2 regions of the Mesorhizobium sp. BHbdii genome follow, and region 2 is predicted to be linked to the other one. Evidence: predicted binding sites of a transcription regulator. Region 2 holds the regulator's gene; the other holds the start of a gene.

Region 1 (16,206 bases), on a different contig from region 2:
CAGGTTCCTGCCGCGGAACCCGCTGGTACAAACCTCTTAATCATGCCGGCAATTGACGCAAGCGCGGTGCGGGTCTAAAGGGTCGTTATCCCGTGGTGATTTGGCCGGTCGGCTTGCAGCCACGTTAAACAAGTCGCTAAAGGACCGTCGGCCGAAAGGCCATATGGACCGGTTGCGACTTTCGCGGCCGGTTTTTTTGTATTTGGGCCATTTTTGGTGTTTGGAACAAGGTGATGACGAGCAACAAGCGCAACTGGAAGCCTCAGACCGCACTCGTGCATGCGGGAACGCTGCGTTCCGGCTTCGGCGAAACCTCCGAGGCGATGTATCTCACGCAAGGCTATGTCTACGATACGGCGCAGGCGGCGGAAGCCCGCTTCAAGGGCGAGGAACCGGGCTTCATCTATTCGCGCTATGCCAATCCGACGGTCGACATGTTCGAGAAGCGCATGTGTGCGCTGGAAGGTGCCGAAGATGCTCGCGCCACCGCATCCGGCATGGCGGCGGTGACAGCGGCGTTGCTGTGCAGCGCCAAGGCCGGCGACCACATCGTGGCGGCGCGCGCGCTGTTCGGCTCCTGCCGCTGGGTGGTCGAGACGCTGGCGCCGAAATACGGCATCGAGGCGACGCTGGTCGATGGCACCGAAATCGCCAATTGGGAAAAGGCGGTCAGGCCCAACACGAAGCTGTTCTTCCTTGAAAGCCCGACCAATCCGACGCTGGAAGTCGTCGACATTGCAGCCGTCGCCTCGCTTGCCGATTCGATCGGCGCGCGGCTGATCGTCGACAATGTCTTTGCCACGCCCTTGCAGCAGAAGCCGTTGCAGCTCGGCGCCCATATCGTCGTCTATTCGGCGACCAAGCACATCGACGGCCAGGGGCGCTGCCTCGGCGGCGTCATCCTGTCGGACAAGAAATGGATCGACGAGAACCTGCACGATTATTTCCGCCACACCGGTCCCAGCCTGTCGCCGTTCAACGCCTGGACGCTGCTGAAGGGCCTGGAAACGCTGCCGCTGCGCGTGCGGCAGCAGACGGAAAGTGCCGGCCGGATCGCGGACTTCCTCGCCGAGCGGCCGGAAATCGCCCGCGTCATCTATCCCGGCCGCGCCGATCACCCGCAAGCGGCGATCGTCAAGAAGCAGATGTCGGGCGGCTCGACGCTGATCTGCCTCGACGTCAAGGGCGGCAAGCAGGCGGCCTTCGCCTTCCAGAACGCGCTCGATATCGTGCTGATCTCTAACAATCTTGGTGACGCCAAGAGCCTGATCACCCATCCGGCGACGACGACACACAAGAATCTGAGCGACGAGGCGCGCGCCGAACTCGGCATCGGGCCAGGCACGCTCAGGCTGTCCGTCGGCCTGGAGGACACCGACGACCTGCTCGAAGACATCGAGCAGGCCCTGAAAGCCGCCAGATAGGTATATGCACTGGGCGGTGTCGCTCGAATCGTCAAAATCAGGCGCGGTCAGGCGCCCGACGGGGTCTCTTCCAATTCCGCAACGGCGCTGGTGTGGATGGTCATCGTGTTGCCACGCCAGTCGACTGCACCGCTGAGCCAGCCACGCGCCCAGACAATCGGCAGGATGCAATCGCGCGCCATCATCGCCGGGATCATGCGCAGCGACAGGTGCCAGCCCTTGGCCGAGGCGAGAGCGCATTCCGGGAGGTAGGCGACTACCAGCACAGCGAGGGCGGTCGCCGACAGGCTGAAGCCGGCGCCTGCTGCCGCAACCAACGCAAGCACCAGCGGCGGCGCCGCTCCGATCAGGATCTCGGGCGCGAAGAACAGTGGGAAGGTGACGCGACGCAGGCGTGCCCAGCGGGCCTGGCGCGACCAGATTTCGCCGAGCCTGCGAAAACCGAGCGGCTGCTCAAAGGGCGACGCGACGAGATTGACGCGCAGTCCAAGCCCGTTGACCAGCTTGGTCGCGGCCGCATCCTCGGCGATCTCGGCGGCAAGCGCACGGATGCCGCCATTGGCGTCGAGCATGGGCTTGTCCCACAACATGCTCTTGCCTTGGGCAAAGCCAAGGCCGAGCGCCTCGCCGGTATATTGCCAGCGCGCCTGCAGCGTGTTGAGGAAAGCGCATTCGACCTCCGCCCAGAACCCGTCCGGCCGCGAGCCGATCGGCGTCGAGCAGACAAGGCCGGTGTCCGGCCGCCATGCCGCCATCAGATGCTGGACATAATCCCTCGGCATCAGAACGTTGGAATCGGCAAGGATGACCCAGCGGTGGCGCGCCGCCTCCCAGCCCTTCACGCAATTGTTGAGTTTCGGATTGCCGCTGATGCGGTCGTCGCCGACGAGCAGCCGGGCCGGCACGGCCGGAAAACGGGCAATCGCATCGGTGACCGGCCTGACCACCGGGTCGTCGGCATGGGCGACGCAGAAGATGAGCTCATAGCGCGGCCAGTCGAGAGAGAAGGCGCGCTCGAGCGTCTCCTCGGCAAACGGCTCGACGCCGCGCGACGGCACGATGATCGACACCGGAGGCGCCTTGCCGGCTGGCGGCGCGATCCTGCCAGGCCGCTTCAGCTTCAACGAAGCGAACAGGATGCTGGCGAGATTGGCGAGAAGCAGAGCTGTGGAAAGCAAGGCGGCTGTGACTGTCAGTTCCATCGATATCTGGTCACTCCAGAAAAGCCGGCCGCATGATAGCCGTTTTTCAACAGTTCGACAGAATGCTGAATCGCCCGGCCCTGCACACCATCATTGTCATGTGTCACTTAAATGACATTGTTCTTCGGCACCTGCGCGCAAACGAGTCGGGCAACGACGGGTAGCGCCCTGTTGACCAAACTGCGGAGAGCGTCGAAAGTTCCGTCTGCATATTGTGGAGTAGTCTATGTACAGCGCCGTTACGCGCAACATCGAAGTACAGGTCAGGCCGTTCTATCTGGAAGATCGCTCCGACCCGTCGGAGAACCGCTATGTCTGGGGCTACCAGGTGACCATCGACAACCAGTCGGATGAATTCGTACAACTTCTGTCACGCTATTGGCACATCACCGACGGCACCGGCCGGGTCGAGGAAGTGCGCGGCGCCGGCGTTGTCGGCGACCAGCCCGAACTTAACCCCGGCGACAGTTATCAATATACGTCTGGCTGCCCGCTCTCGACGCCGTCCGGCATCATGGTCGGCCACTATACGATGCGCAACAAGCGAGGCGAGACGTTCGACGTCGCCATCCCCGCGTTTTCGCTCGACCTGCCGGGCACGCGGCGCACCGTCAACTGACCAGCTAGACCTGATCCATCCCGATAGAATCGGGATGGGCTCTAACTCTTAGACCAGGACCTTTTCCGAACCGAAGGTCAGCGAAGCAAAAAACGCCTTCCACTTTTCGATGCGCGGACCTTCGGTCGGGATCATGGTCTACTGCGCCGCAGCAAACTCCGCCGGATCGAAGTCATATTGCTTCGAGCAGAATTCGCAGGCGACATGAATGCCGCCATCCTCGGTGCTGTCCCTGATCTCGTCGGCTGAGAAACCTTCGAGTATGCCGCGGATCTTCTCCCTGGAGCATGAGCACTCGTCGGCTACCGGTACGCCGCCGAAGACGCGGACGCCGTGCTCGTGGAACAGCCGGTAAAGCAACCGCTCGGCGCCGATCGTCGGGTCGATCAGTTCCGTCGGCTCGATGGTGCCAAGCAATGCCAGCAGTTCCTGCCAGGAATTGTCGGCCGGATCATGGATCTCATCGCGCGGATCGCCGTCGCCGCCTGGAAGGTCGGGCACGCGCATGCGTTCCGCCGATTGCGGCAGGAATTGCGCAAGGATGCCACCGGCACGCCATTGCTCGCGGGCACCGCCGACACCGGGCGTCAACAGCTTGGCCACCGAGAGTCTGAGGTCGGTCGGGATCTGTTCCGACTGGCGAAAATAGGTGCGCGCGGCCTCCTCCAGTGTCTCGCCGTCGAGCTGGACGATGCCCTGATAGCGCTGCGTGTGGGCACCCTGGTCGATGGTCAGCGCCAGGACACCGCTGCCGAGCAGCGTCTGCTGCGAGGTCTCGCCGGCAGATGTCAGTGCCTCCAGCCGGTCGGCGTCGAAGCGCGCATAGGCGCGCAGCGCCTGCGGCGTGGAAAAATCCGCCACCAGCATATCGACCGGCCCGTCCGTGCGGGTCTGCAGGATGAACTTGCCTTCGAACTTGAGCGAGGTGCCGAGCAGCACTGTCAGCACGCAAGCTTCCGCCAGCAAGCGCGCGACCGGCTGGGGGTAGTCATGACGGCTGAGGATCGCGTCGAGCATCGGCCCGAGCTGGACGGTGCGGCCGCGCACGTCGAGCGGGCCGACCTCGAAGGGCACGACATGATCGTCGCCGGCGTAGCCGAATTCGCCGAGTTTGGGTTGATGTTCAGCCAATTGATGAGTTTCCAACATGACAAAGCTCCGGGGCGCGGCCATGCCGCCCTCCGGGGCGCATGCGTCGAAACGCGCTCGATTTGCGTGATGCGGCTGAGATAGGCATCACGTACTTCCGGATCAAGGCGGTCCGGATCAAGCGCCCAGACACCAGGCCAAAACCGCCTTCTGGGCGTGGAGCCGGTTCTCGGCCTCATCGAACACCACCGAATGTGGCCCGTCGATGACCTCGTCGGTGACCTCCTCACCGCGATGCGCCGGCAGGCAGTGCATGAACAATGCGTCGGGCTTTGCCTTCGCCATCAGCGCCGCATTGACCTGATAGGGTGAGAAGACGTTGTGGCCGCGAGCACGGTGCTCCTGGCCCATCGACACCCAGCAGTCGGTGACGACGCAGTCGGCCTCGTGGACCGCCTCCTCGGGCGAGCGGGTGAAGTTCAACTTGCCGCCATGCGCCATCGACCAGTCGACATGCTTCTGCGCCGGCTCGCTGCCTTCCGGCACGGCTACGTTGAGATTGAAGCGGAACCGCGCCGAGGCCTCCAGCAGCGAATGCAGCACGTTGTTGCCGTCGCCGGTCCAGGCGATGGTCTTGCCGGCGACCGGACCGCGATGCTCCTCGAAAGTCATGATGTCGGCCATCAGCTGACACGGATGGGTATCGTCGGTCAGCCCGTTGATGACGGGAACGGTGGCGTTCTCGGTCAGCTCCAGCAGCCGGTCATGCGATGTGGTTCGGATCATGATCGCATCGACATAGCGCGACAGCACCTTGGCCGTGTCGGCGATGGTTTCGGAGCGGCCGAGCTGCATCTCGGTGCCGGTCAGCATGATGGTCTCGCCGCCGAGTTGGCGCATGCCGACGTCGAAGGACACGCGCGTGCGCGTCGACGGCTTGTCGAAGATCATCGCCAGCACCTTACCTTCGAGCGGTTTTGTCCGCTCGCCAGCCTTGAGCCTTGCCTTTCGCACGACGGCATCGTCCAGCATGAAGCGCAGATCGCCCTCGGAAACGGCGGAAAGATCGGTGAAATGGCGAAGGCTCATTTGGGGTCTTTCGACTGTTACTTCGCGGCAGCCGCGGCTATGGCATCGGCCAGGCCTCTGGCGCCGGCGCGGATGCGGTCGAGCGCTTCATGGATCTCGGCGTCGGAGACGGTGAGCGGCGGCAGCAGGCGAAGGACGTTGTCACCGGCCGGAACCGCCAGCAGATGCTGGTCGCGCAACGCCATATTCACCTTGGTGTTGGGTGCGGCGCATTTCAGGCCGAGCATCAAGCCGGTGCCCCTGATGTCTTCGATGATATCAGGAAATTCGTCGGCGACACCCGCCAGCCCCTGCTTTAGCAGCAGCGCCTTGCGCTGGACATCCTCCAGGAAGCCCTCCTCCAGCACCACGTCGAGCACGGCGTTGCCGACCGCCATCGCCAGCGGATTGCCGCCGAAAGTGGTGCCGTGCACGCCGGCGGTCATGCCGACGGCCGCCTCGTCGGTGGCGAGGCAGGCGCCCACCGGGAAGCCGCCGCCGATGCCCTTGGCAACCGCCATGATGTCGGGCGTGACGCCAGCCCATTCATGCGCGAACAATTTTCCGGTGCGGCCGATGCCGCACTGGACCTCGTCGAAGATCAGGAGCAGGCCATGCTGTTCGCAGAGCTGCCTCAGCCGCTTCAGCGACTGCGTCGGCACCGGGCGGATGCCACCCTCGCCCTGCACAGGCTCGATCAGTATCGCGGCGGTCTCGGGGGTGATCGCCTTTTCGGCGGCGTCGATGTCGCCGAAGCCGACCTGGTCGAAACCTTCGACCTTGGGTCCGAAGCCTTCCAAGTATTTATACTGGCCGCCGGCGGCGATGGTCGCCAGCGTGCGGCCATGAAAGGCGCCTTCGAAGGTGATGATGCGAAAGCGCTCGGGATGGCCCTTGACGAAGTGGTAGCGCCGCGCCGTCTTGATGGCGCATTCCAGCGCCTCGGCGCCGGAATTGGTGAAGAACACCTTGTCGGCGAAGGTGGCGTCGGCCAGCCGCTCGCCCAGACGGCTCTGCCCCGGAATCTCGTAGAGGTTGGAGACGTGCCAGACCTTGGCCGCCTGCTCGGTGAGTGCCGAGACTAAATGCGGATGGCTGTGGCCCAGCGAATTCACGGCGACACCGCCGCCAAAATCGAGATATCGCTCGCCCTTGTCGGTGACCAGCCAAGTGCCTTCCCCATGGTCGAAGGCCAGGGGTGCGCGGGTAAAGGTCTCGAAAAGCGCCGAACCGCTCATTATATGCGTCTCCGGAACCGGAAAATCAAAAAGCCGCCAAAGCGGCGGCCTTTGCGGCTTATCGTGTTTTTCGGCCATGAAGTCAACGAAAACGTCGCGCAAGGACGCGCGGCAAGCTCTCCAGCGAGACGCCGGCTCATCAGCGACCGGGCAAGTTGGGGAAAACCGAAAAAACCGATTCGTGTTGGCCCTCGGACTCTTGTCACCGAGTCAGCGCATAAGGTAATTGTAGTCGAGAAATAACTAGATTTCGTGCGGCGGACCTAATCACCCGATATATGTGGTGCCTGCCCGGCGGAAGCCGGATCGTGGAAGGATTCCGATCGCCGCACATTTCAGCAGGAGCGCGGTCTCATGAATTGGACTGACGAGCGGGTCGAACTTCTTAGAAAATTGTGGTCGGAGGGACTGAGCGCCAGCCAGATCGCCGCACAGCTCGGGGGCGTCAGCCGCAATGCCGTCATCGGCAAGGTGCATCGGCTGAAATTGTCGGGCCGCGGACGCTCGATCGCCACGCCGGCACGCCAGAAAAAGAGCGTGCAAGGATCGAGCGTCCAGAAATCGGTGTCGCGGGCGGCGAGCACTGCGCGGCATATCACCACGTCGATCGGCGCGACCGCGCTGCAGGCGCAATTCGACACCGCACCGGTGGCGCGTCATTACGTCCGTCCGGTCGAGAACGTCGTCGTGCCGATCTCGCGGCATCTGCAACTCGTCGAGTTAACCGAGCGGACATGCAAATGGCCGAATGGCGATCCGCTTTCGGAAGAGTTCCATTTCTGCGGCAACGACGCGGCCGAAACCGGGCCCTATTGCAAGTACCACGCCCGCATTGCGTTCCAGCCCGCATCAGAGCGGCGGCGGAGTAGATAAGGCAATAGGGGAGTAGGGCAGTATGGGAGTAGGTAAAGATTAGGCTTTGTGAGTGCGACCCTTGGCAACGCACTACATACTCCCTTACTGCCCTACTCCCCTATTGCCTTCTATTTCACAGCCACCCATTCCTGCGAAAACGCCAGTACAGGAAAGAGCAGATCGCAGCGATCGCAGCCAGCACGAGCGGGTAGCCATATTCCATCTTCAGTTCCGGCATGTCGTCGAAATTCATGCCGTAGATGCCGGCGAGCGCCGTCGGCACCGCCAAGATGGCAGCCCACGAGGCTAGCTTCTTGGTGTTCGCCGTTTCCTGGCTCTGGCCCACCAGGAGGCTGGCCTCGAAGGCAAAGGCGAGAACCTCCCGCAAACTGTCGATCTTTTCCTGCACGGTGCGGATATGATCGGTCACGTCGCGAAACAACGGGTGCATGGCTGCGTGGATCTGCGGCAGGTCGGCGCTGGTCAGCCGGCGGCAGACCTCCACCAGCGGCAGCGCCGCATTGCGCAAGCGCAACAGATCGCGGCGCAGCATATAGAGCCGCTCGATATCAGGTCCAGTCATAGGCCTTAGCAGGACCTTGTCCTCGATCGCCTCGACCTCGTCCTCGATCTGCTCGAGCACCGGCATGTAGTTGTCGACGATGAAATCGAGAATGGCATAGAGGACAAAATCCTCGCCCTTGGCCAGCGAAAGCGGGCAGCTTTCCCAATGCTGGCGAACGGCGGCATAAGAAGTCGACGGACCGTGCCTGACGCTGACGATATAGCCGGCGCCGACGAACAGATGCGTCTCACCGAAGGTGACGCGCCTGTCGATCAGTTGAGCCGTGCGGGCTACGATGAACAACGCATCGCCATATTGCTCGATCTTCGGCCGCTGATGCGGATGCTCGGCGTCCTCAATCGCCAGATCGTGCAGATGGAATTGCGCCTGGACGCGAAGCAACAGGTTGCGGTCCGGCTCCAGCAGGCCGATCCAGACGACATGACCTGGCTTCTTGGCCCATTCGCCAGCTTCCTCGATCGGAATGTCGGCGACACGCCGGCCGGCGGTATAGACGCTGGAAGCGATGATGGCCGATGTCGGCGGGGCCGGCGTCAGGTTCCGAACGGTTTCCATCGCTACCTCCTGGAGGCATGGCCTCGGGTCAGGATCAGGAACGTTCGGTAAAGCTTAGCCCAAATCAGCAATGGGTTCGAGAGGCAGCCGTTCACTTCGCGGGTAGCGCTCCCGGGACAACAATCTTATCTGTCTTGTCGCCCTTCGGCCGCTCGGCCGGCATCTGGTCGCCGGTTACGATGTAGTAGATCGTCTCGGCGATATTGGTGGCATGATCGCCGATCCGCTCGATATTCTTGGCGCAAAACAGCAGGTGCGTGCAAGGCGTAATGTTGCGCGGATCTTCCATCATGTACGTCAGCAACTCGCGAAACAGCGAGGTGTACACGGCATCGATCTGATCATCGCGATCACGCACGAAGCCGATTTTTTCCACCGAGCGCGACGCGTAGATGTCGAGCACTTCCTTGAGCTGCGTCAACGCCAGGTCGGCCAAGGCCTCAATGCCGCGGAACAGGCTGGTCGGCTGGCGCCCTTCTATGACGGCAACCACGCGCTTGGCGACATTCTTGCCGAGGTCGCCGACCCGTTCGAGGTCCGCCGAGATGCGGATCGCGCCGACGATCTCGCGCAAATCCGTCGCCATCGGCTGGCGCTTGGCGATGATGATGATCGCCTTGTCGTCGATCTCGCGCTGCCCTTCGTCCAGAACGGAATCGTCACGGATGACTTTCTGGGCAAGGCCGGGGTCGGCGTTGACCAGGGCCGCGATCGCCTGTTCGACCATGCGTTCGGCATGCCCGCCCATCGCGGCGATGCGCTTCGACAAATATTTCAGCTCCTCGTCATAGGCGCTGACGATGTGCACGGACTGCATAGAGATGCCTTCCCGGGGTCTTCTGGTCCCAGTCGTTTCCTCGAATCCCCGCTGATATGCTAGCCGGATGACAGAAAAAAGAAACCGTTAGAGCGACGTGCGTTCACTTGGATACAGAGTACGCTCTAAATCCCTTATCCACGCATCCGACTATCCTGAAATCTTCCGGTTTTCGGGCCACGCCTTCTTAGATAGTGAGGCGTCAGTGCGCCGGCAAATGCACCGTGAAAGCTGCGCCCTTGCCGACCTCCGACTTGATCGAGAGCCTGGCATTGTGGCGTGTCAAGATATGCTTGACGATGGACAGGCCAAGACCGGTGCCTTTCTGGGTCCGGCTGTTTTCGACATCGACGCGGTAGAAGCGTTCGGTAATGCGCGGGATATGCTCCTCGGGAATGCCGGGGCCGAAGTCCCGGATGGTGACGTCGATGCCCGGTTCGGGACCGTCATCGCGGTGAGCAATCGTCACCACGACACGTCCACCCGACTGTCCGTATTTGCAGGCGTTTTCCAGCAGATTTTCGAAAACCTGGAAAAGTTCATCGCGATCCCCGGGCACATCAAGCGGCCCTTCTGCGAAATCCCGCTCTATGGCAACGCCGTTTTCCCTGGCAAGCGGCCCCAGCGAATCGATGACGCTGTCGAGGGTCTGGCGGAGATCGACCTCGGTTCCCGGCTTCAGATAAGGTTTCATCTCCAGCCGCGACAGCGACAGCAGGTCGTCGATCAGGCGCGCCATGCGGCCGGTCTGGTTCTGCATGATCTGCAGGAACTGCTCGCGCGCCGCCGGGTCGTTGCGGGCCGGGCCGCGCAGCGTCTCGATGAAGCCGGAGATCGAGGCGAGTGGGGTGCGCAGTTCGTGGCTGGCATTTGCGATGAAGTCGGCGCGCATCCGGTCGATCCGGCGCGCCTCGCTCTGGTCCTTGAAGACCAGCACATAGAGGTCGGTGCCGTGACCGACCGAAGACGCACTCACCCGATAGGCCCGTTCGACCGGCAGCTTTTCGGTATAGTCAACGACATCCGAAGCGGCGGCGCCCGATAAAATACTGTCCAGCAAGGCCTGCATCTCGGGCGCCCGGAATTTCAGCGACAGCGACATGCCCGGTGCTATGCCGCCGAAGGCGGCGAAGGCGGCGGCGTTGGCATGGACGATCGTGGCGGTGCGATCGAAGATGATCAGCGGATCGGCAACGGCGGCCGCCAGATATTCTCCCGACAGCTGTTGTAGCCCGCCCGCCTCGATCGCCGCGGCATCCTCCGCTGACTGGGGCGCAACGCTGGCCGGCAGCATCGCGGCGGCAAGCAGCAGTACGGCACATGCCAGCAGCACGACATAGCCGGACATGTCTGCGAAACCATAGACGGTCAGGACCGCGACGATGCCGGCCGCCAGCAGCCAGCGGCTGTTCCACAACCGGATGACGACGGCTTGCGCCGTGCTTCGCTGTTCTGCGCCGCCGATGTCAGCCATTGTCAGCCATTCGCGCGCATTGTGCCTCCCTCACCCCGACCGGTCAGGTGGAACTCCCCACTGGACCGGCGCCAAAGCGCCGTGCGTTACAATTGGACGCACAAAGGACGCTCTACCACTCTCAATCTGCTGCATCGTTCTTTCCGAAATCGATTCCGATTTTCGGGCCGATGCAGTAAGGCTCCAATAGCATGAGTCCGGAAACTGGAAAGGTTCGTCTCGATGAAAAACCCCAAGGAAGATGCCGGCGCGCCCGTTCCAGGGCCGCTGAAGATCCGCATCGACGGCAAGGAGCGCGAATTCGACATCGACGATCCCAAGCTTCCGGCCTGGGTCGAGGACAACAAGCTGACCGCCGGCGGCTATCCCTACGACAAGAAAATGAACAGCGACGAGTATGACGAGGCGCTCGAGCGGCTGCAGATCGAGCTGGTCAAGGCGCAGGCATGGCTGCAATCGAGGGGCAAGCGGGTGATGTCGCTGTTCGAAGGACGCGATGCCGCCGGCAAGGGCGGTACGATCTTCGCGCTGCGGCAGTACATGAATCCCAGGACAGCGCGCAACGTAGCGCTCACCAAGCCTAGCCCAACCGAACTCGGGCAATGGTATTTTCAGCGCTATGTCGCGCACTTTCCGACATCCGGCGAGTTCGTCACTTTCGACCGCTCCTGGTACAATCGCGCCGGCGTCGAGCCGGTCATGGGCTTCTGCACGCCGGAGCAGCATGAGAAATTCCTGGACGAGACGCCGTATTTTGAACGGATGATCTGCAACGAGGGCATCCATTTCTTCAAATTCTGGTTGAACATCGGTCGGGAAACACAGCTTGAGCGGTTTCACGATCGCCGCTGGAGTCCTTTGAAGAGCTGGAAATTCTCGCCGATCGACATTGCCGGCATCACCAAATGGGACGACTACACCAAGGCGCGCGACCTCATGTTCGAACGCACGCACGAGGAATTCGCGCCCTGGATCATCGTGCGGGCCAATGACAAGCGGCGCGCGCGACTTGCCATCATCCGGCGCATCCTGTTGTCGCTTCCCTATGACGGCCGCGATCTTGACGCCATCGGCAAGGAAGACAAGAAGATCATCGGGGAAGGGCCTTCGTTCCTGGGAAAGCGGGCCTGAAGCACTGCCGCGCGCCCCCAAGGACGCGCGGCACGATTCCGAATATTCCTGTCATTCTGCCAAATGACTTCTTATGCCGCCAGCCGGGCAATCCGCTGCAGCCGCTTCAGCGTGGTATCGTCCTGCAAAGCCTGCTGAAACAGCGAAATCTCCTGGTCAATGCGATCGCAGAGCGCGCCTGTGTCGCCCTTGAGCAGGTCGCGCGTCTGCAGCAGTGCGGCGAATGGCTTCTTGGCGAGTTGCCTGGCTCTGCCTAGTGCGGCTTCCTCGACATCGCCCACCACGATCTCCGTGACCAGGCCAAGCATCCTGGCGTCCTCGGCACTAAGCGTGTCGCCCAGGCAGAAGAAGCGGAAAGCGCCGGCATAACCGAGTTTCTGCGGCGCCAGGATGCTGGTCGCCGCGTCCGGCACGAGGCCGAAATCGACGAACGGCACCCGGAACGTGCTTTCATCAGATGCGATCACCATGTCGCAATGGAACAGGATGGTGCAGCCGACGCCGACGGCGTCGCCATCGACACAGGCAAGGACTGGTTTGGGGAACGTCGCCAAGGTGCGGAACATGTCGGTGACGGCGGCGATCAATCGTTGATGCTTGGTGGCGTCGAGGAATTCGGAAAAGTCGCCGCCGAGGCAGAAGCAGCCGGCGAGGCCGCGCAGCACCACGACGCGCACATCATCGTCGATTGTGGCTTCGTGGAAGATCTTGGCCAGGCTTTCATAGGCTCGCCCGTCCAGCACCGGCCGGCCGTCATCTGACGACACCGTGACAATTAGCGTATGATTGCGGAACTCTGTTTGCGGGTGGATGTTCATGGCTGTCTCCAATTCTCACGAGGCCTGCCTCATTCCGAGCCTGTCGGGATAACCCCTGGCCAGCACTGGTGCGAAATGACTGCGACGCGAGCGCACCACCTCAAGCGTATGCTCGTTGAAGGTGAGCAGCGTCGCGACGACCTGCTGGTTGCCATAGGTGCGCTGGTAGCCAAGCGGCTTCGCCAGGAAGTGCAATTGCAGCGCCCGCAGGACCCACATCGGCTCGAACTCGATGATCACCTGGTTGACGTTGCGCCTCAGCCCCCACTCGACGAAGCCGGCAATGAGCTCGGTGCCGACCGTCGACACGCCGCGCTTGCCGTCACGAAAGCCCGGCGCCACCGCATAGCGGGTCAGTTCCCAGACGTTCGGCCCGGACGGCGGCGTCCCTTCATAGAGGTCCGCCAGCACCTCGGTCAGGAGATGCGCCCGCGTTGTCGGCAACATCCGCTGATAACCGGCGAGCTCGCCATTGCGGATGACGAGCTGATGCACCGCCTCGTCATGGTCGAACTGATCGATCTCAAGGCCATCGGGGCGCTGCAGATCGGTCCACCCCATCTCCTCGACGAAAATCTTGTAGCGCAAACGATGAACGGCCTCCCAAAGGTCGGGACGTTCCATAAGTTCCTGTGTGGTAAGGGAAAAAAGCATCTGCCGTCTCCTAGGTTCAATAGGAAGATACGGCCGGGCTGTCCCGAGAAAATTACGCGATCACGTAGGCAAGAATTTCTAGGCCGGCACGGCCGAGCTAGCTAATATAGCCGCGCCTTATCGCTTCCGCGACTGCTTGCACCCGGTTGACGGCACCGAGTTTGCTTTTGGCGTTAAGAAGGTGTTTCTCTGACGTGTGTTCCGAAATGCCGAGAATCTGTGAAATCTCCCATTCGGACTTGCCGACGGCGGCCCATTGCATGCATTCGCGCTCACGCGGCGTCAGTTCGATGTGGTCGATGGTCTTGGCCGCCATCGTGTGGATCTGCATGGCGCGGCCAATCGCATAGGTCGCCACCAGCGACACCAGCCCAAAATCGGCGCCAGACAATTCGACGGCTTCGCCGCCGAGCGACACCATGACGATCTGGCCATCGAGCGTGATCAGCGGGAAGGCCAATCCGTCGCGCAGCTTGAATTCGCCGGCGTCGCCCATCACTTCGCCGCTGCTCTTGTCGATGCGAATGCCCTGAGACGCTTCCCGCCACTGGAACGGCGCCTGCAGCTGCTTCATGTGGCTGACGACGGGGTCATGGTCGACATAGTTGCGCGCGACGTAGCGCTCCAGCCATTCCCCCGGCCACTCGCAAAGCAGCACATGGTCCTTTTGCTGGCCTCGTGGCGTTCCCGGTTGCGGAACCGTCCCGGCCATAAGTGCCGTCAGACCGAATTCCGAGGTTATGCCAAGCAGCTTTTCGCAGACCGCGGCCGCCGTATTGGCGTGCTGCAGCTGATCTATGAATTCCAGTGTGCGATCGAAGTGGCCCATTGCAACATCTACCCCATGTTGCCTTCTGCGTTGAGATCAACGGTCCAGCGCTTGACTTGCACTTTGCCATCGACCCCGGATTACAAACCTGCTCCTCTCTGTTTGCAGCGCCTTGCGGCTACCCTCCAGCCGACGCCGCACATGTTTGCAAGGTCGCTGAAGCATAACCCTAAATCGGCGTGATGAAATCAAAAACCGTTGTGCCTGTAGCATTTTCGTACCAAAAGCCACATTGGACAGGACAGGGCGGAGCTCGATCGTGGCAATTCGGTGGACAACCATCGTCTTGATGATGGCAATCACCGGGGCACAGTGGCTCACGGCAGCGCGTGCCGCGGAGCCGCAAGTGCCGGTGCTGTGGGATGCCAAGGAGCGGCTGCCGAAGCCTGACCTTTCCGCGCTGCCGCGTCTTAGATTTCTGACCACCACCGATTTCCCGCCGTTCAACTTCCTCGACAGAGCGGGTCGCTTGTCCGGCTTCCACGTCGATCTGGCACGCGCCATCTGCGCCGAACTCGGCATCGCGGAAAAATGCCAGATCCAGGCGCTGCCTTGGGCCGAGCTCGAAGGGGCGCTGCAGAAGGGCGAAGGCGAAGCGATCATTGCCGGCATCGCCGCCACGCCGGAGACGCGGTCGAAATACGCCTTCTCGCGTTCCTACCTGCAGTTTCCGGCGCGCTTCATCATGCCGAAGACAAAGGCGTTCACGGAACCGATCTTCGACAGACTGCGCGGCAAGCGCGTCGGCGTGGTCGCCGGCTCCGCGCATGAGCGGATGCTGCGCGACTATTTCGGCACCGTTCAGGTCGTCCCCTTCGACCGGCCGGAAGAGCTCTATGATGATCTCAAGGCCGGCAAGATCGACGCCGCCTTCGGTGACGGCATGCGCTTCGCCTTCTGGCTGGGCGGGTCGGATGCCGCAGCCTGCTGCCGCTTTGCCGGCGGCCCGTATCTGGCGCCAGAATATCTGGGCTCGGGCATGGCCATCGCCACCAGGGCCAACGATCCGGCGCTGGCCGCAGCGTTCGACTACGCACTGCAGGAGATTTCGGTGAAGGGCACCTTCGCCGAATTTTATCTGCGCTATTTCCCGGTCAGTTTTTTCTGATCCGGTCAGTTTTCTAGTCCGGTCCGGTCAGTTTTTCTGAGTCTTCAGGGCCTGGATCAAGTCAACGTGCGCAGGCGGGCCTTGGCGGCACGGGCGATGGCGGCGACGGTGAGCGTGTCGAGATCGAGTTGGCGACGGATAAGCTGCAGCACCCTCACCTCCTCCAAACGCATTTCGAGGTCGACGGCCGCAACCTCGAAGGCTGCGGCATAGGCGGTATCAAGCAGGCGTTCGGGCAGTGCTTCAGCGACCCGCGTCAAAACGCCTTCCAGCCCGTCCTTTTCGTGCAGCATCTTTTGGCAGTCCTGGGCGACGCCGACCAGCCGGTCGTGGTCGAAATCCTCGAACACCGGCCATGAGCGGACGACGTCGCCGATCCGCGCCAGTTCGACATTGGTCATGTCGCGATCGGACGCGGAGGTGATGACCATCAGATAGATCAGGGCTTCATGCGGCGGCAACGACATTTAGAACTCCTCAAACGGGCTCCGAAGTTAGGAACGCGGCACCGACGCCGCAAGGAAAAAGAGCCGCGATCGTTGACGCCCACGGCAGGCACGCCTAGAGACCGGTTGAAAACCTCTTCCGGCCCCCATTTGCGGCGATGCCGGCGAACGATTTGGAAACAGTGACATGGCGGGATCAAACATCGTCGATCTCAATCCCGAGGTGCTTGCGGCAGCGGCTGAAAGCAAGGCGTGGCCGTTCGAAGAAGCCAGGAAGATCGTCGAGCGCTACA
Region 2 (16,206 bases):
ATGATCCGGCCAGGCTGATCGCACCGATGATTGAGCGGTTTATCGCGACGGATCGTGCGTCCGCGAAGGTGCGGCGGAACCGGCAACCCTAGCTAGAACATGACACCAAGGGACAATTCTCCCGGCAGTCGGAGAACCCCATAAAAAAGGCGGCGCCAGTTACCTGACGCCGCCGTTATTTTTCCGTCGGAGCGTTTACGCCGCCGGCTGCGCCTCGATGGTGCGCAGCGCCTGCATCTGGCGCTTGGCCGCGGCCTTGACCGCGTCCTGCACCTTCTCGAAGGCGCGCACCTCGATCTGGCGCACGCGCTCGCGGCTGATGTCGAACTCGGCCGACAATTCTTCCAGCGTCAGCGGCTCCTCGGCCAGGCGGCGCGCCTCGAAGATGCGCCGCTCGCGCTCGTTGAGCACGGTAAGAGCGCCCGACAGCATGCCGCGCCGGTTTTCCAGCTCGTCCTGCTCGATCAGCGCCTCTTCCTGGCTTTCGTGGTCGTCGACCAGCCAGTCCTGCCACTCACCGGACTCGCCTTCGCTCGCCCTGATCGGTGCGTTGAGCGAGGCGTCGCCCGACAGGCGGCGGTTCATCGACACCACCTCGGCCTCGGACACGTTGAGGCGGGTGGCTATCTCGGTGATCTGGTCGGGCTTCAAATCGCCGTCGTCGAGCGCCTGGATCTTGCCCTTCACCTTGCGCAGGTTGAAGAACAGGCGCTTCTGGTTGGCGGTCGTGCCCATCTTGACCAGGCTCCACGAGCGCAGGATGTATTCCTGGATCGAGGCCTTGATCCACCACATGGCATAGGTGGCGAGCCGGAAGCCGCGCTCCGGTTCGAATTTCTTGACGGCCTGCATCAGGCCGACATTGCCTTCCGAGATCACCTCGCCGATCGGCAGGCCGTAGCCGCGATAGCCCATGGCGATCTTGGCGACGAGCCTAAGATGGCTGGTGACGAGCTTGTGTGCAGCCGTGGTGTCCTCATGCTCGGCGTAACGCTTGGCGAGCATGTACTCTTCCTGCGGCTGAAGCATCGGAAAGCGACGGATTTCTTCCAGGTAGCGGCTGAGGCCGCCTTCGCCGGAAACAATACTGGGTAATGACTGGGCCATGATAGCGCCCCTCTCTCTTGGAGTGGTGCCCCCGAAATGTGGCGGGCATATATCGCGAACGCCAAAGGCTCGTTCGCGACAACCGGTGTATATAGGAACAAAACCAGAAAGGACAGCATTGGTTCAACACGAAACAGTGTGTCACGCCAAAGTGAACAACGCCGGTCAGGTTTTTGCAATCAGGTTTTGAATGGAAAGAAGGCGATTCAGAGTTTGCGGAAGCCGTCGACGAGTTCCTCCATATCCCTCGGTACAGGCGCCTCGAACCTCATTGTTAAATGGGTCGTCGGATGCCGAAATTCAAGGAGGCGGGCATGCAATGCCTGTCGCGGAAATGCCTTCACCCGGCCCTTCAGCGGCTCGGGCAGCCGGTTCGCCTTAGTGCGAAAGGCCTGGCCGTAATCGGGATCGCCGACGACCGGATGGCCGATATGGGCCATATGGACACGGATCTGATGGGTGCGGCCGGTCTCGAGCCGGCATTCGACCAGACTTGCCGTGGCAAATTGCTTTTGCTGCTCGCCAAAGCGCTCGATCACGGTGAAGTGGGTGACGGCATGGCGGGCATCGTCGCGGCCCTCCGGCACCACGGCGCGGCGCACGCGGTCGACGGCGCGGCCGAGCGGCTCGTCGACCGTGCCTGTCGGTCTCATCGGTATGCCCCAGACCAGCGCCAGGTAGGCGCGTTTGAGATCGCCGGTCAGGCCATGATCGGCAAAGGCCTCCGACAATGACTTGTGGGCTCGATCGGTCTTGGCGACGACCATGACGCCACTGGTCTCCTTGTCCAGGCGATGGACGATGCCCGGCCGCCGCACACCGCCGATGCCGGAAAGACTGTCGCCGCAATGGTGGATCAGCGCGTTGACCAGCGTGCCGGTCCAGTTGCCGGCGCCGGGATGGACGACAAGCCCAGGCGGCTTGTTGATGACGATCAATTCATTGTCTTCATAGAGGACGTCGAGCGCGATGTTCTCGCCTTGTGGCTCCGCCGGCTCCGGCTCCGGCATATCGACCGATACGCGGTCACCGGCCGCCATCTTGCGTTTGGTCTCGTTGACCGGCTGGCCGCCGACCTTGACGGCGCCCTGTCTGATCAGCATCTGCACCCGGCTGCGCGACATGTCCGGGCCGAGCTTGCCCGCCAGCCACTGGTCGAGGCGCTGGCCGGCCGCATCGGGACCCGCTTCCAGCACGATCGATCCCCCGTTTGGCGATCTACCGTCTGGCGATCCGCCCTCCATCAATCCATTCCCTATCAATCCATCCTCTATCAATATGGGGGCCTCTTCGTTATGAGCGCTCATCGAAAATCGTTCCGGAATGTTTGCCATGGCTGCTGCCGACGAAGACGAGGAAAAGCCGCTCGACCCCGAGGTTGAAAAGGTGCGCAAGAAGCTCGTCCGCTTCGTGGCCATCAATCTTGGACTGCTGTTCCTCGCCCTTATGGTGGTGATCGCGGCCCTTGTCTACAAAACGCGCACCGCGCCACCAGCAACTCCATCACTTGCCGGCGACATCCAGGTGCCGGCCGGCGAGCCGCTGACCGGCGACGTCGTGCTGCCGGTCGGCGCCAAGGTCATCAGCCAGTCACTCTCCGGCAACCGCGTCTCCATCGATGCGGAACTTGCCGACGGCAGCCGCGCCATCTTTGTCTACGACATCACTGAGCGCCGCGTTGTCGGTCGCTTTTCGATCCGTAACAAATGACTGGATTCGTCGGACATCGCCGTGTGGCCACGGTCGCGCTCGTGGTCAGAAACTATGATGAGGCGATCTCCTGGTACGTCGGCAAGCTGGGCTTTTTGCTCATCGAAGACGTCGATCTTGGCGGCGGCAAGCGCTGGGTCACGGTGGCGCCAGCCAACGGACAAGGCGCGCGGCTGCTGCTGGCCGAAGCGGCCGATGATGCGCAAACAAGCCGCATCGGCAACCAGACCGGCGGCCGCGTCTTTTTGTTTCTCGAAACCGACGATTTTGTCCGCGACCACACGGCAATGCTCGAAAAGGACATCGAATTCCGTGAGGCACCTCGCCACGAGGCCTACGGTACGGTGGCGGTTTTCGCCGATCTCCATGGAAATCTCTGGGACCTGATCGAGCCGAAACGATAGGATTGCAACGGATATTTTTCCAGCATCATCGACTGTCCGAAGCCCAGTTGCTTTTTCCCAGCCGTCAGCCTATATCGCCGGTTCTTGAACGCGCCCATCGTCTAGCGGTCAGGACACCGCCCTCTCACGGCGGGAACAGGGGTTCGATTCCCCTTGGGCGTACCAAGGATCTCAAAACGTTAGCGTACCTGGCATCGCCGTCGGTCACGGCCGCAGTCACCGCTTCTGGCGCGGCCCCCTCAATTGAATTAGCATCGCGTCATGTAAATAGGGGCCAAAGGTGCAGAACGCCGCCGGAGATGAATTTGTCGCGCAGCGAATAGATCGAAGCTCGCCGGGAAGAGAAGAGCGCAGGGAGAGAGGGCCAAATGCAGAAACTGCAGTCGCAGGGTGTCCATCACATCACGCTGGTCGGCGCCGGGCGCCAGACTTCGATCGATTTCTGGGAAGGCGTGCTTGGCATGCCTTTCATCTTCGAGCAGCCCAATCTCGACAAGGCCAGCGAAAGCCACCTCTATTTCGATCCGGGTGACGGCCGGCTGATCACTATCTTCACCGATGAGAGCCGCACGCCGGTCAAGCGGCGCACGCCGACCGATACGGGCTGCGTCCATCACATCGCGTTTGCGGTGTCGCGCGTCACCTTCCTGCAGGCGGTTGCCCGGCTCGACGAGCGCGCCATCAAGCACAGCGGCGTCAAGGATCGCGGTTTTATGGATTCGATCTATTTCGAGGATCCGCTCGGCCTGCTGATCGAACTCGCCTCCTACCGTTTCGACCCGCCGGCGGGCTTCACCCATGCCGACGTGCTGATGCAGGCGCACAAGATTCGCGTCGCGCGCGGCGACTACGCAATCGCCGAAGTGCATCTCGCCGACGCGATCCAGGCGCTTGTCGAGCGCTCCCGCGCGACCTTGTCGGAGGACCGCGCGCCGAAAAATCCATACTGACGACAGCAACCCGAGGGAGGACCATAATGGCAAAGACGACAACGAAGAGTGCGAAGAAGCCGGCTGCCAAGGCCGCCACAAAACCAGCTGCCAAGGCGACAAAGCCTGCTGCCAAGGCGCCGAAAGCTTCCGCGGAGTCGGCAACGAAAGCCGCCGCAAAACCTGCAGGCAAGGCATCCGCGAAGCCCGCGGCCAAGGCCAAAGCGAAATCAGCGAAAAAAGCCGGGCTGACGCTCAGCATGCTGAAGCCGAGCGTCAACAATATGAGCGTTCGGGTGTTTGCGCGCGCGGCCGGGCTCGACCATTCCGAGACCGACGTATGGGGCCACACACGCTCGCCTGAATACATGGCGCGAAACCCGGCGCATCTGACGCCGATGATCGAGGACAAGGGCTTGCCGAGAGGCGTCCTGTGGGAAAGCTGCGCCATCATGCAGTATCTCGCCAACAAGCATGGGCTGGAGAAATTATATCCCAAGGCGCCGGCCAAGCGGGCAATGATCGATAGCGCCATGTTCTACCTGATCGGCACGCTCTACCCCTATGTGGCGCGCGCCACCTATCCTGCGCTGAACTTCCCACAATATGCCGGCGAGGTCGGCCACAGCGACGCTCATCCCGACAAGAAGTCGGAAGCCCAGAAGGCCGCTATAGCCGCGATAGCCGAGCCGCTGGAGGTCTTTCACAGCTTCTTCAGGAACGGCAAGCCGTTCATCGGCGGCAAGAATCCGTCGATCGCCGACATTCGCCTGGCGGCGACGCTCGAATTCCTGGCAGTCATCGACTACGCGCTGCCCCAATGGGCGATGGAGTACATGGCGGCGATCGAGAAGAAGCTCGGCAAAGCCTATGCCGAGCCGGCCGCCGACGTGCGCGGCTATATCGCCTATGTGAAGTCGCAGGCCGAGGCGTGAGGCGTCTTGGCTGACTGCGTTGAGCGCATCGAGCTTGCCCCTCAGGCGACAGGGCTGCAGTCATAAGCCGAGACACCGCGCGGCCGCCGGATAGATAGGCCAGAGGCATCGGCATTGCTGCAAATCGGGGGCGGCGTTGCGCTTGGTGTTCAGGGACCGAATATCACAAGCTCGGTGAACGTCAGATCTCCGAGCGAGGGTGGCCTGGGCCCCTTGAAGTACTTCAGCCCCCTGTTGGGGCGGTACCACCCGAACAGGCCTGCAATCGGCTCCTTGGCGTCGACGACGCACAGCAGGATGCCGCTTCGCAAGAGAAAGCGCCCCACAGCACCGGCGCACCGGCTCAAATCCGCGAGGGAGCGGCAATAGATGACCTGATAGGATGGGATAAGACCGCGCAATGTCCGGCGTGGCATTAATACGAAAGGAAACGCTGCTCCGTCGCAAATGCAAATCAATGACAGGCAGCCCAGCGCGGCGTGTTCCGAGAGTATGTATCTCTCACTGTCGGACAGCATGGCCATTTCGGCAAGATCGGAACGAGCTTCAAGCACGCGACAGGACCGTTGCACCGAACTAAACGCCGGCAGGAAGGCAAATTGTCCGCTGGAAAAGAGGCGAAAGCCGAGCGCCAAATTGTGCTTTAATGTCGCGGGCGCCGGCGAAACGTTCGTGTAGGTCACGTCTCTTTGCTTGAGAACCGCCGTTATCAGCTTGATGGCATAGGGGCGGAATTCCGCGTCTACGGACCAGCTTGAAAGATTGCAGCGGATTTCGTCGCCTTCCTCCCTGCGATAACGGGTATAAAGGGTCAGCACAACGCCGACGATCCGACCAGCCTTCTCCAAAGCAAAACCGTATTGTTGGAATTCGGCGACGGCAGGCCGCAGCGACAAACGGGTCAGCGCCTGTATCCAGTAACTCCGGTCACGCTCCGGAAAACCCCGGCACAGGCAGTCGACCACTCCTTCCCAATCAGCTTCGCGAATTGGTCGACAGTGGACGTCGGGAGGGAGGGCGCCAAGTACGGCCATAAATCGAGTTCCAGAATACGATAGTTACTTAGGGATGCTTCACACGCTAACACGTGGTGTACAACGATTAATAATATGTGCCGCATTTAAAGACGACTTTCCGCACTCATCACGAAAACGCAGATCAGATTGGCCATGACGCGTCGATGAGCAGCTCCCGTCGGTTAAGGATTCGTTAACCAAATCCCTATCTACTGATCGGCAATTCACCTCCAGCTCGCGACCACGGATGTACTGGCGCGGTCGAGGTGGAAGGAAAGGTCGGCCATGTGCCGGCCTTTTTGTTTCAAGGGCTATTGTTCCAGGGGAAACCGCGCCTGACCTGGCGATTGTCGTCGGGTGTCAAGCCTTCAAACATCGGGGTTGCGGCAGCCCACGAGATATCAGTGTTGCCCGCGTCTCGCATTGACATGGCGTGCCAATTCCGGCGTCTCGAAGACGTAGTCGCTCCAGGCCGATTCCGGAATCTGGCCGGCCAGATAGCATTCCAGCAAAAGACTTTGCTCAGGACTGAGAGGTCTCGGCGTGCGCTCATGGTCCAGTCTCAGCGAGTGAAACAGATTTCTGGGCGAGTGAAACAGATTTCTGGGCGAGTGAAACAGATTTCTGGTCAGGTCCGAGACAGTGAAGTGAATCGACATGTGTGCCGTCTCCTTTGACCATCCAGCGCATCACCCGAAAGATCGGGATCAGTCTGCTCCGCTGCCCTTCGGTTTCGGACCATGCGCCAAATCAAAACGCGACAACGTCCTTTATGCGTCCAAAGGTACGCGCGGCGCTGCAATAGCCGTTTAACGTCGAGGGCGGGATAAGGTTTCAACGTGGCGGCGGAAACGCCGATCGCGCAGCCCGAAACCCACCGGTCGGCACATGCTTTCGGCGATCGCGTGCGCGTGTGACCGAACCGCTGCGTCAGGTGCGCAGCACGTGTTTAGGGCGCATCTTTTTAGCTACCACCGTTTGAATGCCGGCTGGCTATTCGCAAACCATGCGGACCCGCTTTCCGGGTTGACTGACGTTCCTGCAGGTGAGCGGTTTTGCCGGCTCGGATGAGGGCGTCGGCGGATCTTTGGAAATCCTGGCGATTCGCCTTCTCGGCGCCACGGGGGTGCTGATTCTGCGGGCCGCCGCTCTTTCCGGCGTTTCGGGCGCCACCGGAAAGACATCGGTCTGCAGCAACTGCGGCTGTTCGACTTGCGCCTGCTGCGGCGGCCTGTCCCAGAACCGCCGGACGTCGAGCGGCCTTGGAATGACGACGGTGCCGTCGTAGCTGCGCGAGCAGCCGCTCCCCAGCAGCAGCATCGGGCACAGGAAAAAAGCCAGGATCCGTCCCAACATCGGCAACACCCTTGCGGGATTTATAACGCGGCTTCGGTTCTACCGACAACCGTCGGAATATTCGCGGGCAAGGCTAGCGCATGACCCGGAGAATCGGAATCGATTTCGCCGGGGATCATGCGCAAAATCAAAAGTGCCGCAGCGTCCCTGGCGCGACTGGGGGGCGGCATGGACGATTACCTGCCCAAGCCCATCAGCCCCAGGGCGTCTTGCTCGAAAAGGTCGGCGCGGACTGAAATCCAGCGCAACGCGGGATTTGGCATCCGCGTCAGGCTGCAAGCCGTGATTCGGCGAGGCATTGCGGACAAGACTATGGTGCGATCGCACCATATCAAAGCGTGCGTCCGGTTGGGACAATAAGCGCATTCGAGTTCCGCTCCTCCAGTTACGGGCGGGAGCAGCGACCGCCGGCAAGAAGCAGGGTCAGATTTACCCCAACGGACCTGTTTCGGCGATGGCGCGGCATGACCTCCTTGGCCGCATGCAACGCGCTCCCGCCCGGATTTTCTTTTTCGGCGCCAATTATTTCGGCTGTCGAGGGCAAATGCCGGCCGCAAAGCGTGCAAGCTGCTGATTCCAGCGGCAAACCACGGCTGTGCCGGCGAGACCCGCGCCCTTCCTTTTCGAGATGGCTGTGCGGCGGTTACCGGGCTGACATCAAACTGTCATGTGACTGTAATAATCGGGGGCTATTGGCCTCAGCGGGCGCCGAAGGAATGGCGCCGAGAGACCATTTTCCGAACAGGAGCAGGCCACATGAAAAATTTCCTCCTTACGGCGTCGGCCGCGGCGCTTGCGCTCGCTGCGTCGGCTGGTTATGCCGCCGCGCGCGACCAGATTCAAATCGTCGGTTCGTCCACAGTGTTCCCCTTCACGACGGCTGTCGCTGAAAAGCTCGGCCAGAGCGGAAAGATCAAGACCCCGGTCGTCGAGTCGACTGGCACCGGCGGCGGCATGAAGCTGTTTTGCCAGGGCGTCGGCGAAAATACCGCCGACTTCACCAATGCCTCGCGCGCCATCAAGGACAGCGAGCTTAAGACCTGCAAGGCAAACGGCGTGACGCCGGTCGAGATCAAGGTCGGCTTCGATGGCATCGTACTGGCCAATTCGAAGGCGGGGACTGTCGTTGATCTGACCAAGGAACAGATTTTCAAGGCGCTCGCCAAGAACGTCGCTGTTGACGGCAAGGTCGTCGCCAACCCCTACAAGAACTGGTCGGATGTCGATGCGTCGCTTCCCGCGACAAAGATCGAAGTGCTTGGCCCGCCGCCGACATCCGGCACGCGCGATGCGTTCGTCGAACTCGTCATGGATGCGGCCTGCCAGGAAGAAGTGAAGGCGGCTAATGAAAAGGGCTGCGGCGAGATCCGCGAAGACGGCGCTTTTGTCGAGGCCGGCGAAAACGACAATCTGATCGTCCAGAAGCTGGAAGCCAACGCCAATGCCTTCGGCATCTTTGGCTTCTCGTTCCTTGACCAGAACGCCGACAAGCTGCAGGGCCACAAAGTCGACGGCGTCGAGCCGACCTTCGAGAACATCGCATCCGGCGATTACGGCGTTTCCCGCTCGCTCTATGTCTATGCCAAGAAGGAGCATGTTGGCGTCATCCCCGGCATGCAGGAATTCATCGCCGAGTACACCTCGGAAGGTGCATGGGGTCCTGATGGTTATCTGGCCGACAAGGGCCTGATCCCGTTGCCGGACGCCGAGCGCGCCAAGTGGGCCGAAAACGCCAAGGCCCTGAAGGGCATGGGTTCCTGAGGTTTCGGGGTCCGGGCGTATATCCGCTCTGACCCTCATGCTCTAAAGCCCAAAGCGCGGGGCCAAGGTCCCGTGCTTTGAGCCGGTGAATGACCGGCGGTCGAGGGGACGTCCTGAATCATGGTCGGTTATCTCGTTGTTCTTCTGTTGGTTCTGGCAGCTGCGGCCTATTTGATCGGCCGGAGACGCGCCGTTGCCAGTGTCAATGGCGACGTCGCGCGATTGCATTCGCTGCCTGGCCAACATGGCATGTTTCTGGCACTTTTTGCTGCCGGTCCCGCGCTGCTTGCGATCTTGTTGTGGTCGCTGGTCACGCCGGGAATTGAATCGTCGATCATTGCCGACCGCTTCTCCACCGAACTGTCGGGAATGGGCATTCCGCAGGTCGAAGCTTTCATCCGCGACGCTCGCGCGATGGCCTTTGGCGGGCTTGTCGGCTTCGCCGATCCCACGAAAGATGCGGCTGCCGCCGTCTACAAATCGATCCATACGACCAGCACCTGGATCATCTGGGCCGCCTCGCTCGTGCTTTCCGCGTCCGGATTTTACTGGGCCTATTCGCGCATCGCACAGGCCTACCGGGCGCGCCACGTGGTCGAGCGCGTTCTTCGCGTATTCTTGATCGCCTGTTCGGTGGTCGCGATCCTGACGACGGTCGGCATCGTTCTCTCGCTCATCTTCGAATCCCTGCGGTTCTTCCAACAGGTGCCGTTCTACAAGTTCCTGTTCGGCACGCATTGGTCGCCGCAGAGCGCCTTCACCGGCGCCGGAGCGGAAGCCGGGGCGGTCAACCAGGACATCTTTGGCATGGTGCCGCTCTTTGCCGGCACGCTGCTCATCACCTTCATCGCCATGCTGGTGGCTGCGCCTATCGGGCTGATGGCTGCGATCTACCTTTCGGATTACGCCTCCAAAAGCGTCCGCGCGGTCGCAAAGCCGGTACTGGAAATCCTCGCCGGCATTCCGACCGTCGTCTACGGCTTCTTCGCCGCGCTGACAGTTGCGCCCTACTTCCGCGGTATCGGCGAAAGCCTGGGCCTCAACGTCGCGTCCGAATCTGCGCTCGCCGCAGGCGTGGTCATGGGTATCATGATCATTCCCTTCGTTTCCTCGCTTTCCGATGATGTGATCAACGCCGTTCCGCAATCCCTGAGAGACGGTTCCGCCGGCCTCGGCGCGACCAAGTCGGAAACCATCCGCAAGGTGGTCCTTCCTGCTGCCCTTCCGGGCATCGTTTCAGCGATGCTGCTTGCCGTCAGCCGCGCAATCGGCGAAACAATGATCGTGGTCATGGCGGCGGGGCTGGCGGCAAACCTCACGGCCAACCCGCTCGAAGCGGTCACCACCGTGACCGTGCAGATCGTGACGCTGCTGGTGGGCGATCAGGAGTTCGACAGCGCCAAGACGCTGGCAGCCTTCGCACTCGGCCTGGTGCTGTTCTGCATCACGCTTACCCTCAACATCGTCGCTTTGCGCGTCGTCCAGAAATACCGAGAGCAATATGACTGATGCGATCTCGTCATTCGGCGCCGTCGGACGGCCGGTCAGCATTCATACCGACGGTGCCGCGAAGGCGCGGCTGAAGGGTCGTTACCGCACGGAAACGTGGTTCAAATGGCTTGGCGCCGGAGCCGTCGCGTTGGCCGGCCTATTCCTTGTGCTGCTCCTGTCGACGATCGTGACGCAGGCGATCCCGGCGCTGCGGCAGAACTATCTGACGCTGCCGATTGACCTTTCGGCGGCCAAGGTCGACCCGGCAAAACTCGATGCAGTGAACTACGACGCCATCGCTCAGGAAGCGCTTGCGGCGAGATTTCCGGATGTTACGAGCCGTCAGGACAGGCGTCTGCTGCGCGGGCTGATTTCCACCGGCACAGGCGTCTTCCTGCGCAAGGATATTGCGGCTAATCCGGGGATGCTCGGAGGAACGGTGGACTATGCGGTTCCAGTTGACGATTTTGCTGACCTCTATCTTAAGGGTTTGCTGGCCGACGTCGGTTCGGACGAAGCGATTTCGACAAGCGTCACGCCTTCGAAAACCAGCGGCGACATCGATCTGACCTTCGGCGACGATGCCATGCTGGCGCTGGCGCGCGGCCGTGGTGCGACCGAAGGCGAAAACGGCATGCTCACGCTGACGAGCGGTGCATCATCGCTGCTGGTCGTGTTCAACGGCGGCACGGTCAAGCTCACCGCGCTGTCGCCGGGGCCCAACAGGACGGCGGTCGCAAAGGGCACGGTGATCGAGGCGCTGGACAGCACGGCGCCCGCCGCGAGCGGCGAGGCATTCCTGCGCGTCATCGATACGCCGGAAGCATCGCGAAAGATTTCCGACAAGGAGATCGTCTGGCTCGACACGCTGAAGAGCGCCGGCCTAATCGAAAGCCGATTCAACTCGATCTTCTTCTTCACCGGCGCAAGCCGCGAGCCGGAACTGGCCGGTGTTTGGGGCGCGGTCGTCGGATCGTTCCTGACCATGATCGTTACGCTCGCCATCGCCTTTCCGATCGGCGTTTCGGCGGCTATCTATCTTGAGGAATTTGCGCCCAAGAACCGGCTGACGACGATCATCGAAGTGAATATCAACAATCTGGCGGCTGTGCCTTCGATCGTCTTCGGCCTGCTTGGACTTGCCGTATTCCTGAATTTCTTCGGCATGCCGCGCTCGGCCCCGGTGGTCGGCGGCATGGTGCTGGCGCTGATGACCCTGCCGATCATCATTATCGCCTCGCGCGCTTCGCTGCGCGCCGTGCCGCCGTCGATCCGCGAGGCAGCGCTTGGCATCGGAGCGTCCAAGGTCCAGACCGTATTCCATCACGTCCTGCCGCTGGCGATGCCGGGCATCATGACCGGCACCATTCTCGGAATGGCGCATGCGCTGGGCGAAACCGCGCCGTTGCTGATGATCGGCATGGTCGCCTTCATCGTCGACATTCCCGGCGGCTTTACCGATCCCGCGACGATCCTGCCGGTGCAGATATTCATGTGGGCGGATTTCCCGGAAGCTGGATTCCAGCAGAAGACTTCGGCGGCGATTTTGATTTTGCTGCTGTTTTTGGTCATCATGAACGCCATTGCGGTGATACTGCGCAGGCGCTTCGAGCGGCGCTGGTAAGGGGTAGAGGATATGAACATCATGACGGAAGCCGGCGTCGAACAGAAACTGAGCAGCGGAACCAATGCCCCTTCGATCAAGATGAAGGGCGAAAAGGTCTCTGTTCATTACGGCGAGAAGCGAGCTCTGTTCGACGTGGACCTCGATGTCCGCGAGAACCAGGTGACGGCGTTGATCGGCCCATCGGGCTGTGGCAAGTCGACCTTCCTGCGTTGCCTGAACCGAATGAACGACACGATCGATATCGCGCGGGTGAGCGGCAAGATAACGCTCGACGGCGAGGATGTTTACGACCCGAAAATCGATGTCGTCGAGCTGCGAGCTCGCGTCGGCATGGTATTCCAGAAGCCGAACCCGTTTCCGAAGTCGATCTATGAAAACGTCGCCTACGGTCCGCGCATTCACGGCCTGGCCAGGAGCAAGTCCGAGTTGGACGGCATCGTTGAATCGAGCCTGAAGAAGGCCGGTCTGTTCAACGAGGTCAAGGATCGCCTGCTCGAGTCGGGCACCGGTCTCTCCGGCGGACAGCAGCAGCGCCTGTGCATCGCGCGCGCCATCGCCGTGTCGCCGGAAGTGATTCTGATGGACGAGCCCTGTTCGGCGCTGGATCCGATCGCCACCGCCCGCGTCGAGGAACTAATCGACGAACTGCGCCAGAACTACACGATCGTCATCGTCACCCACTCGATGCAGCAGGCAGCGCGCGTGTCGCAACGCACGGCGATGTTCCATCTCGGCTACCTGGTCGAGGAGGGCGCAACCGACAAGATGTTCACCAATCCCGACGACAAGCGCACCCAGGACTACATCACCGGCCGGTTCGGCTGAGCGGTCCGGCAGCGAATTTCGAACACGAGGACAGGATCATGGGTGAACACACCGTCGCATCTTTCGACGAGGAACTGGAGCACATCGACAGGCTGATCCGCGACATGGACGAGCTCGCCGCCGCGATGGTCGCAGCCTCGATCCGCGCGTTGCTTGCGTCAGACAATGCGATGGCGCAGCGTGTCGTCTCGGACGACGCGATCATGGATGCGCGGCAGCGCGAACTCGACGATAGCGCGATCACGCTGATCGCCAAGCGGCAGCCGATGGCGCAAGATCTGCGCGCCGTGGTCGGCGCAATCCGCATGGCCGGTGATCTCGAGCGCATCGGCGATTTGGCCAAAAACATAGCCAAGCGGGTCAGCGCAGTCGGGCAGAGCGCCACGCCGCGTAATCTGTCGCACGGTATCGACGCGATGGCGGATCTCGTTCTTGTGCAGCTCCGCGGGGTGGTTGAGCACTATGTGTCGCGCAATGCCGGCGCTTTGAAAGAACTGCGCGCCGACGACCAGAAGATCGACGTGAAATACACCGCGGTTTTCCGCGAACTCCTGACCTACATGATGGAGGATCCGCGCAACATCACCGCCTGCACGCATCTTCTGTTTTGCGCCAAGAATCTCGAACGCATCGGCGATCATGTCACCAACATAGCCGAAAACGCCTACTTTGTCGTGACCGGGGAGCAATTGCCGGCGGATCGCCCGAAGCTCGACGAAACGACGATGTCGGCGCCGGCGACATGACAGGAGTGACCGGCCGATGATCGCGCCGCGCATCATGGTGGTGGAGGATGAAGAGCCGCTGGGCGTCCTCCTCCGCTACAATCTGGAATCCGAAGGCTATCAGGTCGAGGTGGTGACGCGCGGCGACGAGGCCGAAATCCGGCTGCAGGAAAATGTGCCCGATCTTCTGGTGCTCGACTGGATGGTGCCGGCGGTTTCGGGCATCGAGCTTTGCCGGCGCCTTCGGGTGCGTCCCGAAACCGAGCGGCTGCCGATCATCATGCTGACCGCGCGCGGCGAGGAGAGCGACCGGGTGCGCGGCCTTTCCACCGGGGCCGACGACTATCTGGTCAAGCCGTTCTCGACACCGGAATTCATGGCCAGGGTCAAGGCGCTGCTGCGCCGCGCCAAGCCGGAAGTACTGTCCAGCGTGCTGAAGGTCGGCGACATCATGCTCGATCGCGAATCGCACAGGGTCTATCGCAAGAAGAGCGAGATCCGGCTCGGGCCGACCGAATTCCGGCTGCTCGAATTCATGATGCGGCACCCGGGTCGGGTCTTCTCGCGCAGCCAGTTGCTCGACAATGTCTGGGGCGAGACGATCTACATCGACGAGCGCACGGTGGACGTCCATGTCGGCCGGTTGCGCAAGGCGGTCAACAATGGTCGCATGCCCGATGTCATCCGCACCATCCGCGGCGCGGGCTATGCCATCAGGGAAGACTAGGGATGTGCTGATATTCAGGTGGTGCCGGGCCTGCGAACGCCGGCTTCCTGCGCTTCCGGTGCTCACGTACCCAAAAGTACGCTCCGCTCCGTTCTCGGAACCCACCATTCTCGACTCGGCCTGACCTGAATCTCAACACACCCCAAGTCGCGATCCGGGGATCCCTGCCTTCGAGTTCAAGCCACGTTCTTTCCGACCGAACCGGCTCGTGCCTGGATGCTCGGCCCGAAGATCTCCTGGTCGACGAAGCTCAGCGCCCGCATGGCGCAGCCTTCTCGGATCAGCGGCAGTTCGTTCGGCTCGGTGTCGAAGGAAATCGAACCCGAATGCTCGCCGCCGGCGGTCTGGGCGATGGCCTCGCGCAGGGCCGGCTCGATCAGGTCGAAGGCGGCAGCGCTGGGACCGACCATGGCGACCGGCGCCGGATCGATCAGCGCGAACAGGCTGCCGAGCCCGAAGCCGAGCGCCTCGCCGGCCTTGCGGTAGGCTTCGCGCTCCGGTCCGTCCGTCTCGCGCGCCCGGGCCGCCAGTGCCCGCATCTCGGCGTCGCTGACATCGGCGACCGGCTCGGCGTTCTCGCTCAATTGCCTTGCGTTGCGCCAGATAGCGTAATTGCCGGCATAAGCCTCGACGCAACCGCGCCGCCCGCAGCGGCAAAGCGCGCCGCCCGGCCGATGAATCATGTGGCCGAATTCGCCGCCTGAGGAATGGGTGCCGGTGAACAGCTCGCCCTTCAGCACCAGCCCCATACCGATGCCATGCGAGAGCAGGATGGCGATGAAATCGTCGCGGTAGCGATCCGGGTCGCGCCAGCGCAGCGCCACGGCCATCATGTTGCAGTCGTTCTCCATGATGGCCGGGATGCCGAACTCGCGTTCCAGAATGTCGGCGAAGGCGATGTTCGTCTGCGGCGTGATCGGCGACCACAACATGGCGCGCGCATGGGAATCGGTAATACCCTGGATCGCCAGCGCGATGCGGGCGACGTTTTGGACGTCGAGGTCGGGGTCTTCGAGCCGGCGCCGGACGATGGCGACACATTCATCGATCAGCTCGTCGCGCGACATGGTCAGCGTGTCCAGCCGGCGCTGTTTCTCGGCGACCACTTGTCCGGCATAGTCGATGACAGCGACCGAAAGGGAATTCAGCGACAACACGACGGCCAATACCGCAGCGGCTTCCGGATTGAGGCTGAGGCCAACCTGCGGCCGGCCACGTTTCAGCGAAACGGTCTCACTCGCCTTGCTCTCGGCCAGGATGCCTTCGTGGATCAGGTCGGAAGAGATCGCCGATATGGTCGAATGGCTGAGGCCGGTGGTTGCGGCGATCTCGGTCCGTGACGGCTGCCCTGCGCGGCGTACGGCCGAAATAACCATCGCCCGGTTGCGCCGGCGCAAATCGTCATGGCGGATCCCAACCGACATTGTTTAGCGTCCTCCCTATTGCCGCGGCCGCTCATGAATCGGAAGCCGTCAGGCCGACAAACACTGGCAGAAGCAGAAGGACCTGTCATTGTTTATTCCGAGGCTCGAAAAAAAGCCGGCAGACACCAAAATCCATCAGAATTCATGTTGACAGTGCTTCGGCGTTGGA

The links. Region 2 encodes PhoB, which activates phosphate uptake and scavenging genes when phosphate is short. Its sites were predicted from a motif close to TGTCATNNANCTGTCAT; they were not measured.
Region 1: the regulator PhoB is predicted to act here: its motif matches at 2,727-2,743, upstream of ACWTU8_RS21750 (ceramide glucosyltransferase).

Annotation. Positions count from the first base shown of each region.
Region 1 is NZ_JBSPKX010000004.1:219,472-235,677, reverse strand. Features, by position in the region: SAM riboswitch at 83-160, shown strand; gene ACWTU8_RS21755 (O-succinylhomoserine sulfhydrylase) at 234-1,424, shown strand; gene ACWTU8_RS21750 (ceramide glucosyltransferase) at 1,472-2,626, opposite strand; gene apaG (Co2+/Mg2+ efflux protein ApaG) at 2,853-3,245, shown strand; gene ACWTU8_RS21740 (Hsp33 family molecular chaperone) at 3,384-4,418, opposite strand; gene argF (ornithine carbamoyltransferase) at 4,512-5,423, opposite strand; gene ACWTU8_RS21730 (acetylornithine transaminase) at 5,441-6,640, opposite strand; gene ACWTU8_RS21725 (GcrA family cell cycle regulator) at 6,995-7,513, shown strand; gene ACWTU8_RS21720 (magnesium and cobalt transport protein CorA) at 7,629-8,636, opposite strand; gene phoU (phosphate signaling complex protein PhoU) at 8,728-9,453, opposite strand; gene ACWTU8_RS21710 (ATP-binding protein) at 9,656-10,927, opposite strand; gene ppk2 (polyphosphate kinase 2) at 11,150-12,058, shown strand; gene ACWTU8_RS21700 (enoyl-CoA hydratase-related protein) at 12,130-12,876, opposite strand; gene ACWTU8_RS21695 (acyl-homoserine-lactone synthase) at 12,892-13,530, opposite strand; gene ACWTU8_RS21690 (helix-turn-helix transcriptional regulator) at 13,628-14,359, opposite strand; gene ACWTU8_RS21685 (transporter substrate-binding domain-containing protein) at 14,649-15,467, shown strand; gene ACWTU8_RS21680 (tellurite resistance TerB family protein) at 15,524-15,934, opposite strand; gene ACWTU8_RS21675 (lysine--tRNA ligase) at 16,101-16,206, shown strand, end outside.
Region 2 is NZ_JBSPKX010000005.1:184,220-200,425, reverse strand. Features, by position in the region: partial or broken gene ACWTU8_RS24450 (DUF2274 domain-containing protein) at 3-92, shown strand; gene rpoH (RNA polymerase sigma factor RpoH) at 196-1,107, opposite strand; gene ACWTU8_RS24440 (RluA family pseudouridine synthase) at 1,314-2,414, opposite strand; gene ACWTU8_RS24435 (fimbrial protein) at 2,440-2,817, shown strand; gene ACWTU8_RS24430 (VOC family protein) at 2,814-3,221, shown strand; tRNA gene ACWTU8_RS24425 (tRNA-Glu) at 3,312-3,386, shown strand; gene ACWTU8_RS24420 (VOC family protein) at 3,590-4,171, shown strand; gene ACWTU8_RS24415 (glutathione S-transferase family protein) at 4,198-5,085, shown strand; gene ACWTU8_RS24410 (hypothetical protein) at 5,235-6,119, opposite strand; gene ACWTU8_RS24405 (hypothetical protein) at 6,503-6,760, opposite strand; gene ACWTU8_RS24400 (hypothetical protein) at 7,095-7,457, opposite strand; gene ACWTU8_RS24395 (PstS family phosphate ABC transporter substrate-binding protein) at 8,214-9,218, shown strand; gene pstC (phosphate ABC transporter permease subunit PstC) at 9,339-10,727, shown strand; gene pstA (phosphate ABC transporter permease PstA) at 10,720-12,333, shown strand; gene pstB (phosphate ABC transporter ATP-binding protein PstB) at 12,346-13,161, shown strand; gene phoU (phosphate signaling complex protein PhoU) at 13,200-13,907, shown strand; gene phoB (phosphate regulon transcriptional regulator PhoB) at 13,924-14,613, shown strand; gene ACWTU8_RS24365 (ROK family protein) at 14,790-16,037, opposite strand.